DNA from 2 places in the Neobacillus sp. GCM10027624 genome. Region 1 is predicted to be linked to the other one. Evidence: a T-box and tRNA genes for the amino acid it is inferred to sense, from the RefSeq annotation. Region 1 holds a T-box; the other holds one or more tRNA genes.
The links. The T-box of region 1 lies ahead of ACFQZ9_RS17965 (glycine--tRNA ligase). A T-box ahead of a tRNA ligase gene usually reads a tRNA of that ligase, here a tRNA-Gly.
Positions count from the first base shown of each region.

Region 2: it has a tRNA-Gly gene. The T-box ahead of ACFQZ9_RS17965 (glycine--tRNA ligase) is inferred to sense a tRNA for this amino acid. The anticodon was not compared.

Region 1 is NZ_JBHTHD010000011.1:352,059-358,505, reverse strand. Features, by position in the region: gene dnaG (DNA primase) at 1-1,426, opposite strand, end outside; gene ACFQZ9_RS17975 (pyruvate, water dikinase regulatory protein) at 2,012-2,821, opposite strand; gene ccpN (transcriptional regulator CcpN) at 2,856-3,485, opposite strand; gene ACFQZ9_RS17965 (glycine--tRNA ligase) at 3,611-4,993, opposite strand; T-box leader at 5,246-5,434, opposite strand; gene recO (DNA repair protein RecO) at 5,486-6,238, opposite strand; gene ACFQZ9_RS17955 (YqzL family protein) at 6,272-6,415, opposite strand.
Region 2 is NZ_JBHTHD010000011.1:755,372-761,818, forward strand. Features, by position in the region: gene ACFQZ9_RS20195 (DNA ligase D) at 1-1,516, opposite strand, end outside; gene ku (non-homologous end joining protein Ku) at 1,648-2,502, shown strand; gene ACFQZ9_RS20205 (nucleoside hydrolase) at 2,595-3,545, shown strand; gene ACFQZ9_RS20210 (cold-shock protein) at 3,754-3,954, shown strand; gene ACFQZ9_RS20215 (cold-shock protein) at 4,128-4,331, shown strand; gene ACFQZ9_RS20220 (DUF6509 family protein) at 4,367-4,660, opposite strand; tRNA gene ACFQZ9_RS20225 (tRNA-Ser) at 4,774-4,865, opposite strand; tRNA gene ACFQZ9_RS20230 (tRNA-Gly) at 4,870-4,943, opposite strand; gene ACFQZ9_RS20235 (DeoR/GlpR family DNA-binding transcription regulator) at 5,136-5,888, shown strand; gene pfkB (1-phosphofructokinase) at 5,885-6,447, shown strand, end outside.

The DNA of each region.
Region 1 (6,447 bases):
GGGCTATTAAGTACCGTTCTGCATTGATGTGTGCAGGTTTTAAATCATTCACTTTCACCGGCTTAATGTTTGATTTATTAAGCGGCACATTGGTCGCATTTGTTTTCTTTTTTTCTGCAAAAAAGATTTGTTTTTGCTGTTGCTTTAAAGCATCCAGCGATAACGAAAATTCAGCCGCAAGCTGTCTGAGATAATGATCCCTTTCAACAGCCATTGGTAATTTGCTTATTTCCTTAATTATTTCTTCGATATAGGTAAGCCTATCTCCTTCAAGCTGAAGATTTTTTCCTCTTCGAAAATAAAGGAATTTAAAAGACATCCAGGTTAAGCTTGCGCTAATCACTTCATTGCGGAACTTTTCAGGGCCAAATTTTTTAATATATTCATCTGGGTCTTTGTTTTCAGGCATCGTTGCTACTTTAAGCTGAAGACCCGCATCGCCAAGCAATCTCCCTGCACGATAGGCAGCTTCAATTCCAGCCTTGTCGGAATCATAGCAAATCAAAACAGATTGAACATTTTGCCTTAACAGGGATATATGTTCCTCTGTCAGCGCCGTACCCATGGTAGCAATCCCATTTTCAATTTCGGCCCGGTCTGCAGCAATTACATCTGCAAAGCCTTCAAATAAAACAGCCTGCTGAGCTTTTTTCATACTTGGCCTAGCCAAATGAAAATTATATAAAATTTTACTCTTATTAAAGATTGCCGTTTCGGGACTATTTAAATACTTGGGCTCGTCAGCCCCTAGAGATCTCCCTGAAAAAGCAATCGTTTTACCATTTCGATCAAAAATTGGAAACATGACACGATCCCTAAATCTATCGAAATAGGTTCCGTCCTTTTCACGCTTGATAATCAAACCGGCTTTCTCCATCCATTCTGGTGGAAAATCTCTTTTTGCAAGAAATTTATAAACAAAATCCCAAGAATTTAAAGAATAGCCTATTTGAAACTTATCAATCGATTCCCTGGTAAAGCCTCTTTTAAGCAAATATTCTAATGCATGCTGACCCTCTTTTGTGTTTACAAGCAAGTGATGATAAAATTTACGTAAAAGTTCATGAGCATCTTGCATGGATTGGAGCTCTTTAGAAATTCGTTTCTCTTTTCCATCATGGGAGAAATTCACTTGAAGCTCAATATTCGCCTTTTCTGCCAACTTCACAGCAGCTTCCTGAAAAGAAATACCTTCAAGCTCCATTAAAAATGTAAAAGCATTTCCGCCCGCACCACATCCAAAGCAATGAAAAATTTGTTTATCGGATGAAACGGAAAATGATGGGGTATTTTCTCCATGGAATGGGCATAATCCAAAATAATTTCTACCCTGTTTTTTAAGTTGAACATAATCACTGATTACTTCAACAATATCAACAGCCTGACGAATTTGGTCTATTTTTTCATCTGCAATTCGGTCAGCCATGAAAAACAACTCCATTTGTTCAAACAATTATTCTATAAAGAATAATTAAATTCCTGCAATTTTCGACATTTTTTTGTTAAATACATGATAAATTTTGCCCATTCTTGTGAACTAATAGGTTTTGGTCCTTTCCCAAATCAGCGGCTTCTATCCTAGAATCAACATATTTCCAAGCTGAGTATGTAGAAACCTTTATTCCATGTTGAATCATAGGAAGCGACAAAAGAACTTTAACAGAAAAGTCGGAAGCAAATTCGACAATTTCCTCTATACTGGGCAAGAGTCGCATCGACATAAATAGTCGGATTGCCGTTAATAGTAGTATTAATTCTACATCAACCCACATATTCCTTCTTTAGCCGGTAACTTTTATAAAAGGATTTATGTCGAATTTTTTTAAAAGAGTTCCCTTGACATCTAACAATAAATAGTTTATTCGTTCACATGCAAGTCTAAACCTAAAAGATTCATTTTTATCACAATTTTTTATTATAGTATATTCATTTTGATTTTACCATCATTTTATTTTCTTTTTTTCAAGCCAATTGTTTACAGAAAAAACACATAATCAAGAGAGATTATGTGTTACCGTCTATTTTTATGAAAGTAATTTAAAATGACATTCGCCGTTTCTTCTACTGCCTTATTGGTTACATCAATCACCGGACAGCTGATTTTCTGTACAACATGATCAAAGAAAGATAATTCTTCCTTAATCCGCTCAATGTTCGCATAGCTGGCACTATCATTTAACCCTAAGGCAATCAAGCGTTCTCTTCTAATATTATTCAATTTTTCAGGGCTGATTTTTAGTCCAAAGCATTTCTCGGCGGGAACCTTATATAATTCTTCAGGAGGGTCCACTTCTGGTACTAAAGGGACATTGGCAACCTTTAGCCGTTTATGCGCAAGATACTGCGATAAAGGCGTTTTTGAAGTTCTTGATACCCCAATTAATACGATATCCGCCTTTAGTATCCCGCGTGGGTCCCTTCCATCATCATACTTTACAGCAAATTCAATCGCCTCAACCTTTTTAAAATAATCTTCATCCAATTTTCTTACTAACCCTGGTTCACATAAAGGTGTTTTCCCGCTAAAAACCTGAATTTGATCCATCAATGGACCCATTAAATCAACCGTATGGATTCCCGATTCATTTGCCTTTTCCATCATATATGTACGCATTTCGGGTTTTACCAACGTAAAGGCAATCATCGCTTGATCCATTAATACCAGCGAAATCACTTCATCAATATGTTCCTTATCTTCAACATAGGGATATCTTTTTAAAACCATCCCTGATCCATTAAATTGGCTAATTGCTGCTTTGGTTACCAATTCAGCTGTTTCCCCCACTGAATCAGATACAACATAAATAATCGGTATATTCATTCCCCTTAAACAGCTCCTCTGCAAATTCTTTACCTTATTCATTCCCAAGAGCAACAAAAGCTTTTGCAATATTCGTTTTCGTAACTCTGCCAATTACTTCGAAACCTTTGTCAGTCCTTCTTACTACCGGTAAAGCGTCAATTTGTTTATCAATTAATTTTTGGGCAATATCAATTAATAGGTCTTCTTTTTCACACATTGTAATATTGGGCATTCTTGTCATGATGATGTTTACAGGTATGGATGACAGCTCTTGCTTCCCTATGCTCGCCCGTAATAAATCCTTCCGGGACAAAACTCCTACCAAAAGGGTGTTTTGATCCACTACAAATAATGTACCCACATCCTCAAGGAACATTGTACAAATCGCATCATATACAGAAACATTCTCATTCACTACAACGGGAATAGACTGGTAATCCTTTACTAAAAAATTTTTCAAATTTTCCGTTAAAAGCTGAGTTCCTGATTTGCCTGTATAAAAATAACCAACGCGAGGCCGTGCGTCTAAATACCCAGCCATCGTAAGAATTGCTAAGTCCGGTCTAAGCGTTGCCCTTGTCAGATTTAACTGTTCAGCAATATGTTCTCCCGTTATGGGACCATTATCCTGAACGATTTGTAAAATGTGCTCTTGCCTTTTTGTCAGTTCGATTTTCCTCACCGCCTTACTCGCTCATGAATATAGCGACAATTAATCTTTGTTAGCAATATTATATACGATTTTTATCTTAAGTTAAAAAGATAACATTTCAAAAAGGTGCGGAATCCCGCACCTTTTTAATTTTTTTAAAACACCATCTTTTCTTGTAAAAAGCTTACAAGTTCAGCAATTGAAATACGTGTTTGTTCCATAGTATCCCGATCTCTTACTGTAACCATCTGATCTTCTTTTGAGTCAAAGTCATAGGTAATGCAGTAAGGCGTTCCAATTTCATCATGGCGGCGATATCTTTTACCAATTGAACCTGCTTCGTCATAATCCACAGTAAAATATTTCGATAATGTGCCAAACACTTCTTTTGCTTCTTCAGAGAGTTTTTTCGATAACGGAAGAACCGCAGCCTTAATTGGAGCTAACGCCGGATGGAAATGCATCACGGTACGTGACGTTCCATCTTCAAGCTGTTCCTCATCGTAAGCATCAATAAGGAATGCAAGGGTTACACGATCAGCGCCTAAAGAAGGCTCAATACAAAACGGAATATATCTTTCATTTGTTTCTGGATCAATATAATTAAAGTCTTCACCGGAAAATTGCATATGTTGTTTTAAATCATAATCCGTTCTTGAAGCTACGCCCCATAGTTCTCCCCAGCCGAACGGGAATTTATATTCAAAATCAGTGGTTGCATTACTATAATGTGAAAGTTCATCTTCGGAATGATCGCGAAGACGCAAGTTTTCTCTATTTAAGCCTAATGAATGCAGCCATTTTTCAGCATATTCCTTCCAATAATCAAACCATTGCAACTCTTCTCCCGGTTTACAGAAGAACTCTAATTCCATTTGTTCAAATTCCCTTGTACGGAAGGTGAAATTACCTGGAGTAATTTCATTACGAAAGCTCTTGCCAATTTGCGCAATACCAAATGGAAGTTTCTTCCTCATTGTTCTTTGCACATTTTTAAAGTTAACAAAAATTCCTTGGGCAGTTTCAGGACGAAGGAAAATTTCATTTGTACTAGTTTCAGTTACCCCTTGAAAAGTTTTAAACATTAAATTAAATTGACGAATACCGGTGAAATCGTGGCTTCCACAGTCAGGACAGGCAATGTTATGCTCTTTAATTAGCTCTTCCATTTTATCAAAAGATAGACCGTCTACAATCATCTCGATACCCTTTTCATCAAGAGCATTTTCAATTAATTTATCTGCACGGTGTCTAGCTTTACAATTCTTACAGTCAATCATTGGGTCATTAAAGTTACCGATATGGCCGGAAGCTTCCCATGTTCTAGGATTCATTAAAATGCTTGCATCTAATCCTACGTTATAGGGAGATTCCTGTACAAACTTTTTCCACCAAGCTTGTTTAATATTGTTTTTAAATTCAACACCTAATGGGCCGTAATCCCATGTGTTTGCAAGTCCCCCGTAAATTTCAGATCCCGGAAAAATAAAACCTCTATGTTTAGCGTGGGATACAATTTGCTCCATTGTTACACTCATTTTTTTCGTCTCCTTTTTTAATAAAATGGCTGTGTTAAACTGGTTGTTGATTTACACTCCAGGATGCTCGCTTTCCGCGGGGCGGGCGGTGAGCCTCCTCGGCGCTAAAAGCGCCTGTGGGGTCTCACCTGTCCCGCTGCTCCCGCTGGAGTCTCGCACCTTCCGCTCCAATCAACTTTGTTTAAAAATCATCATTGTTCTTTAACAAAGCCAATAAAATAAAAAACTCCCGTCTCTATGCTCTTGAATAAGCATAGGGACGAGAGTTAACCCGCGGTTCCACCCTATTTGCTGAAAATAAAGTCAGCCTCTTTAAATTGTGCATTTCAGCACATGATTGCTCAGGAACGCCCTTCCTTGGAATTCTATACCCTAGCTTTCACCATCCTAGGTTCGCTTTTATAGAAGGTTCTAAGTACTCTTTTCCATCATAGCAACTATTTATTTTAAAGAAAATATTACCTAAAACAAGTTAAAAAGTCAACAAAACAATTATAGAAGATTTCGAAACTGATCCATAGAATTTAAAAATTTTTTTGTTTTTAGATGAAGTCCGGAAAATTCGTCATAATAAGTTGATATGACCTTTTTTAATTCCGCTTTTGTTTCAGGTTTCACTGATATATTGCCTAGCCTTGATAAATCAAAGTAATAAAATAAGCGCAGTAATTTTACCGTAGCCTGTGAAATTTTCAAATGATACGGGTCTTTTTCCAAGCAGCGATGGCAGATCAACCCTCCCTCTCGAATCGAAAAAGAAAAAATTCCGTCTGTACTGCCGCAAACGGAACATTGATTTAATGTAGGATATAAACCCAAGACATTTAACATTTTCATCTCATAAATATTCATTAAAACATCAGGGTCATAGCCTTCATTTAAATAATTTAATGTTTGAAATAATAATTCAAAATGAAAAGGATTTGGCTTTCGGTCCTCTGTACATTTATCCGTTAATTCAACAATATAACTCGCATATGCAGTTAAAAAAATATCTTCACCAATTGAACGCATTGAAGTAACCAACTCGCCCTGTTGCAAACTCCCCAGGCCGTTACCCTTTTGGATAAGAAAATATCCATGAGTAAATAGCTGGGTAATAGAGGATAGGCGGCTGTTAGGCTTTTTTGCTCCTCTAGCCATAACGCCAACCTTCCCCCATTCCCTGGTATATATGGTTACAATTTTATTTGTTTCACTGTAATCAGTCGTTCTAATGATGATGCCTTCACATTTCTGAAGCATGATATCACCATCCAATGGATGCGAAAGACGTGCTTATGAAATGGGAAAATCAAGTTCCGCTAGATCTTCATTCTGATTTCCGGGTATTTCTTGGTTTTCCTTCTCAAGCTCTTTAAAGAGAAGATATGTGTTAATATTACCTGTTTGGGTAAATACTTTCCACGTAAAATCCATCATCGAAAACCCCACCTTTCATTATTTAGACTAGC
Region 2 (6,447 bases), 400 kb from region 1:
TTAAGTAGTCGGCAATAAAGCTCGTAAACAGCCTTGTATCATCATAGGTAAACATATTTTCAGGTAAAGGAAGGTAAATTTGCAATCCTTTATTTCCTGAGGTTTTAATAAAGGCAATCAGGTTCAATTGATCGAGGACTTCCTTGATTAGTAAAGCGGCTTTTACCGCTAAATGAAAATCATCCTTTGACGGTGGATCTAGATCAAAGACAATTTCACTTGGCCCTCTGCTGTAAATGGTTTGAAACGGAATATGAAATTCAATGGCTAATTGATTTCCGAGCCAGATTAGCGTTTTAAGATGGTTACAAAGGATATAGTCGATATTTTCATGTTTAAAGGTTTCCACAAATTCAGGAGCATAATCAGGGCAATTTTTCTGGTAAAAAGGTTCCCCAAACATTCCGTGCGGGTAGCGAATAACCGTTAAAAGCCGGTTTTCCAAAAAGGGCAGCATATAGGGGGATATTTCTCTTAAGTAAAGAATAAAATCTGCCTTTTGAATATTTAGCTGATCCCAAAGCGGTTTATCCGGATGTGAAATGTCTAAGTCCTTCGGAAGATTTTTTTGTTGAAATAAAAACCGATCATTGGTACAATCTGCTGGCTCTAAGTCAAAGCGGAACCGGTCAAAATGCGGCTCACGGAGCTGTCCATCATATAACTCTAAATATTTTACTTCAAGGCAAATAGCTGGTTCTACATAAATAAACTGCTCATCTTCCTTTATTTTATTTTGTTTAATTGTTTGTTGAAGAGCCTGCTTCTCCTCCGGTTTAAACCCAAAAATGACCTGACCAATCGGATGAATCTTTTTGTCCTGATACACTCCTACGTAAAAGTACCCATTTGTTTTTTCGAAAGAGGTGATAAAACAGCTCACATATTTCCAATTTTTATACTTTAGCCACTGGGTTGAACGCTTTCCCTCTTCCCATAGACTGTTTTGCTGCTTAGCGACAATTCCTTCGCCATCAAAAAGAACAACTTTTTCCCAAAGCATCTCAAAATCATCATAGGCTTTAACGAACTGCACTAACTGATTGGAGTAAGGATCAGCCTCTTGATTAAAGTGGAGCTTCTCAAACAATTTTATTAGTTCTTTTTTTCGTTTCGTAAATGGCTCCGCATGAAGGGGCTTCCCTGATAGTTGAAGTGCATCAAATATCATCAGCTGGCATGGTACATTTTGTGCCTGTTCGCTAATTTTCTTTTCTGACTTTAACCGTCCGCGTACTTGAATGCCAGAAAAATTACCTTTGCACGGATTTTCCAATAATACAAGCTCGCCATCAAGCTGCAGTGGTAAAAAAGGCTCAAATTCACGTTGATATTGTAATAAAAATTCTTCTATTTCCGGGAATTGTGGAATGAGGGGCTTGCCATTTCTGCTTGTTAGAGTAATCCCCTTTGTATTCCATTCCAATAGTGCACGGAATCCATCATATTTCACCTCGTACAGCCAATCAGGATGGACAGGACGATCAAAAGTCAGACTTGGAAGCATCGGTTTCATCTGTAATGGTCCCTTCTTTTTAGCCTTATTTTGTTTCAAAAAGACGCTCTTCATCCTTTTCCAGTTGTTTATAGGAATGACAGGTTTGTCCGTTTAGCAAAATAAAAATAAAAAGAATGGAGAATCAGTATATGCATACGATGTGGAAGGGAAGTATCAGCTTTGGGCTCGTGAATATTCCCATCAAGCTTCATACGGCAACAGAAGATAAGGATATCAAGCTTCGGACCCTTCATAATAAGTGTCATGCTCCAATCAGGTATGAAAAAATCTGTTCGGTTTGCGAAGAAGAGGTCAAACCTGAGGATATTGTCAAAGCTTATGAATACACAAAGGGGAAATTTGTCGTCCTGGACAATGATGACCTTGAAAAGTTACGAAAAGAAAACGAAGATAAAGCGGTTGAAATTATTGATTTTGTCAAAATGGAACAAATTGATCCTATTTATTTTGATCGCAGTTATTATATGTCACCAAATGAAGGAGGAGGAAAAGCTTACTCGTTATTACGTAAAGCCCTTCAAGAAACCGGAAAGGTTGGACTGGCTAAAATCGTGATTCGATCAAAGGAACAAATGGCCGTGATAAGGGTGTATGAGAATACATTGGTAATGGAAACCATTCACTATCCTGATGAGGTCCGAAATGCAGGAGATGTTCCCAGCGTTCCTTCGGAGGATAAAGTGACGAAAAAAGAACTGGACACCGCCATCATGCTCATTGACCAATTAACAACCGATTTTACCCCGGAAAAATATACGGATGAATACCGAACAGCCTTATTAGAATTAATTGAGTCCAAACGAATGGAAAAAGAAACGGTGGTGACGCCTGCTGCCAAAGAAGCTCCATCTAACGTTACCGATTTAATGGCAGCCTTGCAGGCATCGATTGATCGCACTAAACCGGAAAAAGCCGTGGCCCCAAAGAAAAAAGCTGCCTCCCCAAAGAAAAAGACCGTTTCAAGAGTGAAAAAAGAAGCATAAGGAGTAATTGCCGATTTGAATGCAGGTCAAATCGGTTTTTTTTATGTAAGACAGGTATAGGGGAATACAATAGATAAAAAAGGGGTGAAATAATGGTAAATGTCCTGATGATTACTGATCCCGGAATCGATGACTCTTTTGCGATTATGTATGCCCTGCTAAATCCAAAAATTAATCTTGTCGGGATTGTCAGTGGCTATGGAAATACTCCCAAAGAGATTTCAATTAGAAATACAGCTTATTTGTTAAATTTAGCAGGAAGAGAGGATATCCCTATAGTCGCTGGGAGCGCCGGCCCATTATCAGGAGAACCAGTCCAATATTACCCTGAGATTCATGGGAAGGAAGGTTTAGGCCCAATAAAACCTCCTGACAATTTAAAAAATATAAAGGTATATGATTTTAATAAAATTTTAGAGATCATAAAGCAATATAGCGGAAATATCGTGATTGTCTCTGTTGGCAGGCTTACGGATCTAGCATTGATGTTTATTATATATGGTAACAAAGCGCTAAAAGACGTGACGGCTTTTTATATAATGGGAGGGGCTTTTTTAGTGCCGGGTAACATAACAGCGGAAGCAGAAGCGAATTTTTATGTTGACCCAATTGCAGCCAATTCCGTAATGGAAAAAGCCCATAATGTTTACTTATTCCCCCTAAATATCACTAATCGGGCTATTATCACCCCGGAAGTGATTCAATTTCTATCAGAAAATAGCCCAACACCATTTCGGCCCCTATTAAAACCAGCATTTGATTATTATTATCATGCTTATCAAAAAAATGTTCCCGGTATTAAGGGGGCGCCACTTCATGATGTTGTTCCGCTTATGGCTTTAGTCAATCCTGATTTTGTTCAGTACATTCCTCGTAGAGTGAGGGTAGAGGAAACTGGTCCGGCAAAAGGGAAAAGTATTGCTGATTTTCGCCCAAAACCTGATCCAGAACCAATTGAATCTCTTGACCATATCGGCTTAGATGCTGATATTCAAACGTTTGTTGTTCAGTTCATGGAGGTTTTTATTCAGGGAAAAGAATGACAGGTACCTTTATAAAATTTGACTTTTAAAGGAATATAGTATACTATTAAATTACGCTTTAAGTTCGTTAAATATTTATTGGATTAAGTAGTCGTAACTACACGAACTTGTGGGTGATGTCTATTGCCCCAATTGGTGAGGTTATGACTTTTCTATATTTAAATGTAAAATTAACTTTAAAGTGAACAATATGTTGGGGGTAAGATCCATGAATAACGGTAAAGTTAAATGGTTTAATGCAGAAAAAGGTTTTGGATTTATTGAAGCTGAAGGCGGTCAAGACGTATTCGTTCACTTTTCTGCAATTCAAACTGAAGGTTTCAAAACATTAGAAGAAGGCCAATCGGTTTCTTTTGAAATCGTTGAAGGTGCTCGTGGACCACAAGCAGCTAACGTAAAAACAGTTTAATCTTTTTAATAAAAGGTGATGCTCGTGAAATGCATCACCTTTTTATCTATATCTTGATTCTAAATCCTTTTGATTAGGAATAGAATGCAAGGATGCATGTTTTTTGATTTTGCTCTAGGGCTTTTTTATTTGGAAACTTTTTGGACGATAATAAGCGCAAGGAGTGAAGAATTTTGGCTTTCGGCAGAAGAAATGATGTGGAAGTAAAATTAGAAGAAACAAAGGTTTGGGAATGTACTTCAGAAAATTGTAAATGCTGGATACGCGACAATTTTAAAAGCAGTGAAGTACCACTCTGCCCAATTTGTAAAAGTGAAATGAAACAGGCTACTAGAGAATTACAGGTTATCCATAACCATAGTAAAAACTTTATGTAAATATAAAAAGCAGGGGTTTTCGCCCCTGCTTTTTATTATTCCCCAATATTTTCTTTACAATAGGAGATAACTAAAGCTTCTTCGTCTTCTTCTAGGGCAAAATCGAGAACCTTCTCTGTTCCTCTTTCGTAAAAATGATAATTCGTGATTTTCTCCCCATTTTCATCCATTACGAAGATTACCCTTAAGCCAATTCCTTTTTCCGAATAAAGTTCATCCTCTTCATCAATTTCTAGTTGAAGGAAAAACTCATAGCGATCGCCTGAAAGCAGACCAAATGGATCTTCAAGTTTTTCAACTGTATGACCAGTAATGTTCAAATTTATCATCCTTTGCTTATGTATAAACTCTTTCTTATTATACACAATTTTTTATAGAACTAAGATTCCGTGATTATTAAAAAAAACACTTTACTTTAAAGTGTTCCATGAAACAATATGTATGGAGGAGAAGATGAGATTCGAACTCACGCAACGGTTGCCCGTCCTAGCGCATTTCGAGTGCGCCCCCTTATAACCACTTGGGTACTTCTCCATTTTGGAGCGGGTGACGGGAATCGAACCCGCACCACCAGCTTGGGAAGCTGGAGTTCTACCATTGAACTACACCCGCACTAGCCCTTTAACATCAAAAATTATACCACAATATTTTATTTTCATCTAGTTTTTTGCAAAACAACTATCATTTCCTTCAAAACCATTCAAATACACTCAATAAATGATTGTTTTTGAAAGAAAGTGATTGATTTTTGCAATCGGTTTCAGTAATATAGAATCAAGAACAATAATTATAGGTGGTGATGACTTGTTAACACCGGAACGTCATCGACTGATTTTACAGCTTTTAAAGGAACAGAATATCGTTAAAATCCAGGAAATTGTTGATCTCACCAATACATCTGAGTCAACAATCCGCCGCGATTTATCACAATTAGAGAAGGAAAAACATTTAAAAAGAATTCATGGCGGTGCATCAAGACTGCAAGGGAAGCTGCAAGAACCGAGCATGATTGAGAAATCAGCCAAAAACCTTCAAGAAAAACGGCGAATCACCCAATATGCTGCAAGTTTGGTAGAAAAAGGCGACTGCATTTATCTTGATGCGGGGTCAACGGTTCTTGAAATGGTAGAATTCTTAAATCTCACTGACATTGTTGTCGTAACAAATGGCCTAACTCATTTAACGCCATTACTAAATAAAGGAATTCCAACCTATTTAATTGGAGGATTTGCAAAACCGAACACAAACGCGATCATCGGCCGTGGAGCATTAGCAAGTCTCGATCTTTATCGGTTCGATAAATGCTTTATGGGGGTAAATGGAATCCATCCTCAGTTTGGTTTTACAACACCAGATCAAGAAGAGGCAATGGTGAAGCATAAAGCGATTTCTCTTTCAAGAGAAGCATACGTCTTAGCAGACGACTCCAAGTTTTCGGAAGTTGCCTTTGCAAAAATAGCCGATATCTCAGAGGCTGTGGTGATTACCAATGATCTGGACGATGAAACGCAAACACAATATAAAAATAGAACTACATTAAAGGTCGTGACAGCATGATATATACATTAACCTTAAACCCTTCTGTTGATTATATCGTTCAACTCGAAAGCATCCAGTTAGGAGAACTGAATAGAACAACAAGGGAAACAAAGTTTCCTGGCGGTAAGGGAATCAATGTTTCAAGGGTTTTAAGCCAATTAGGTCTAACCAGCAGGGCTTTGGGCTTCAACGGTGGTTTTACCGGAAGATACATTGAAGATTACCTACAAAATGAAAAAATAGAAACGGATTTTATCAAAGTTAACGAAGATACTCGAATCAATATTAAGTTGAAAACTGGCGACGAGACCGAAATCAATGCGAACGGTCCAAGGATTTCCGAAGAGAATTTCAGGGAGTTAAAGGAGAAAATTAACCATTTAACTGAAAAGGATCTATTGGTCCTCGCGGGAAGCATTCCTTCGACAATGCCAGTGACCACATATGAAGAGTTGGTCAAGATTTGTAAAGAAAGTAAGGCTGAATTTGTTGTTGACGCTGAGGGCGACTTGTTAAAAAAAGTTCTTCCTTACCATCCATTTTTAATTAAACCAAACCATCACGAACTTGGCGATTT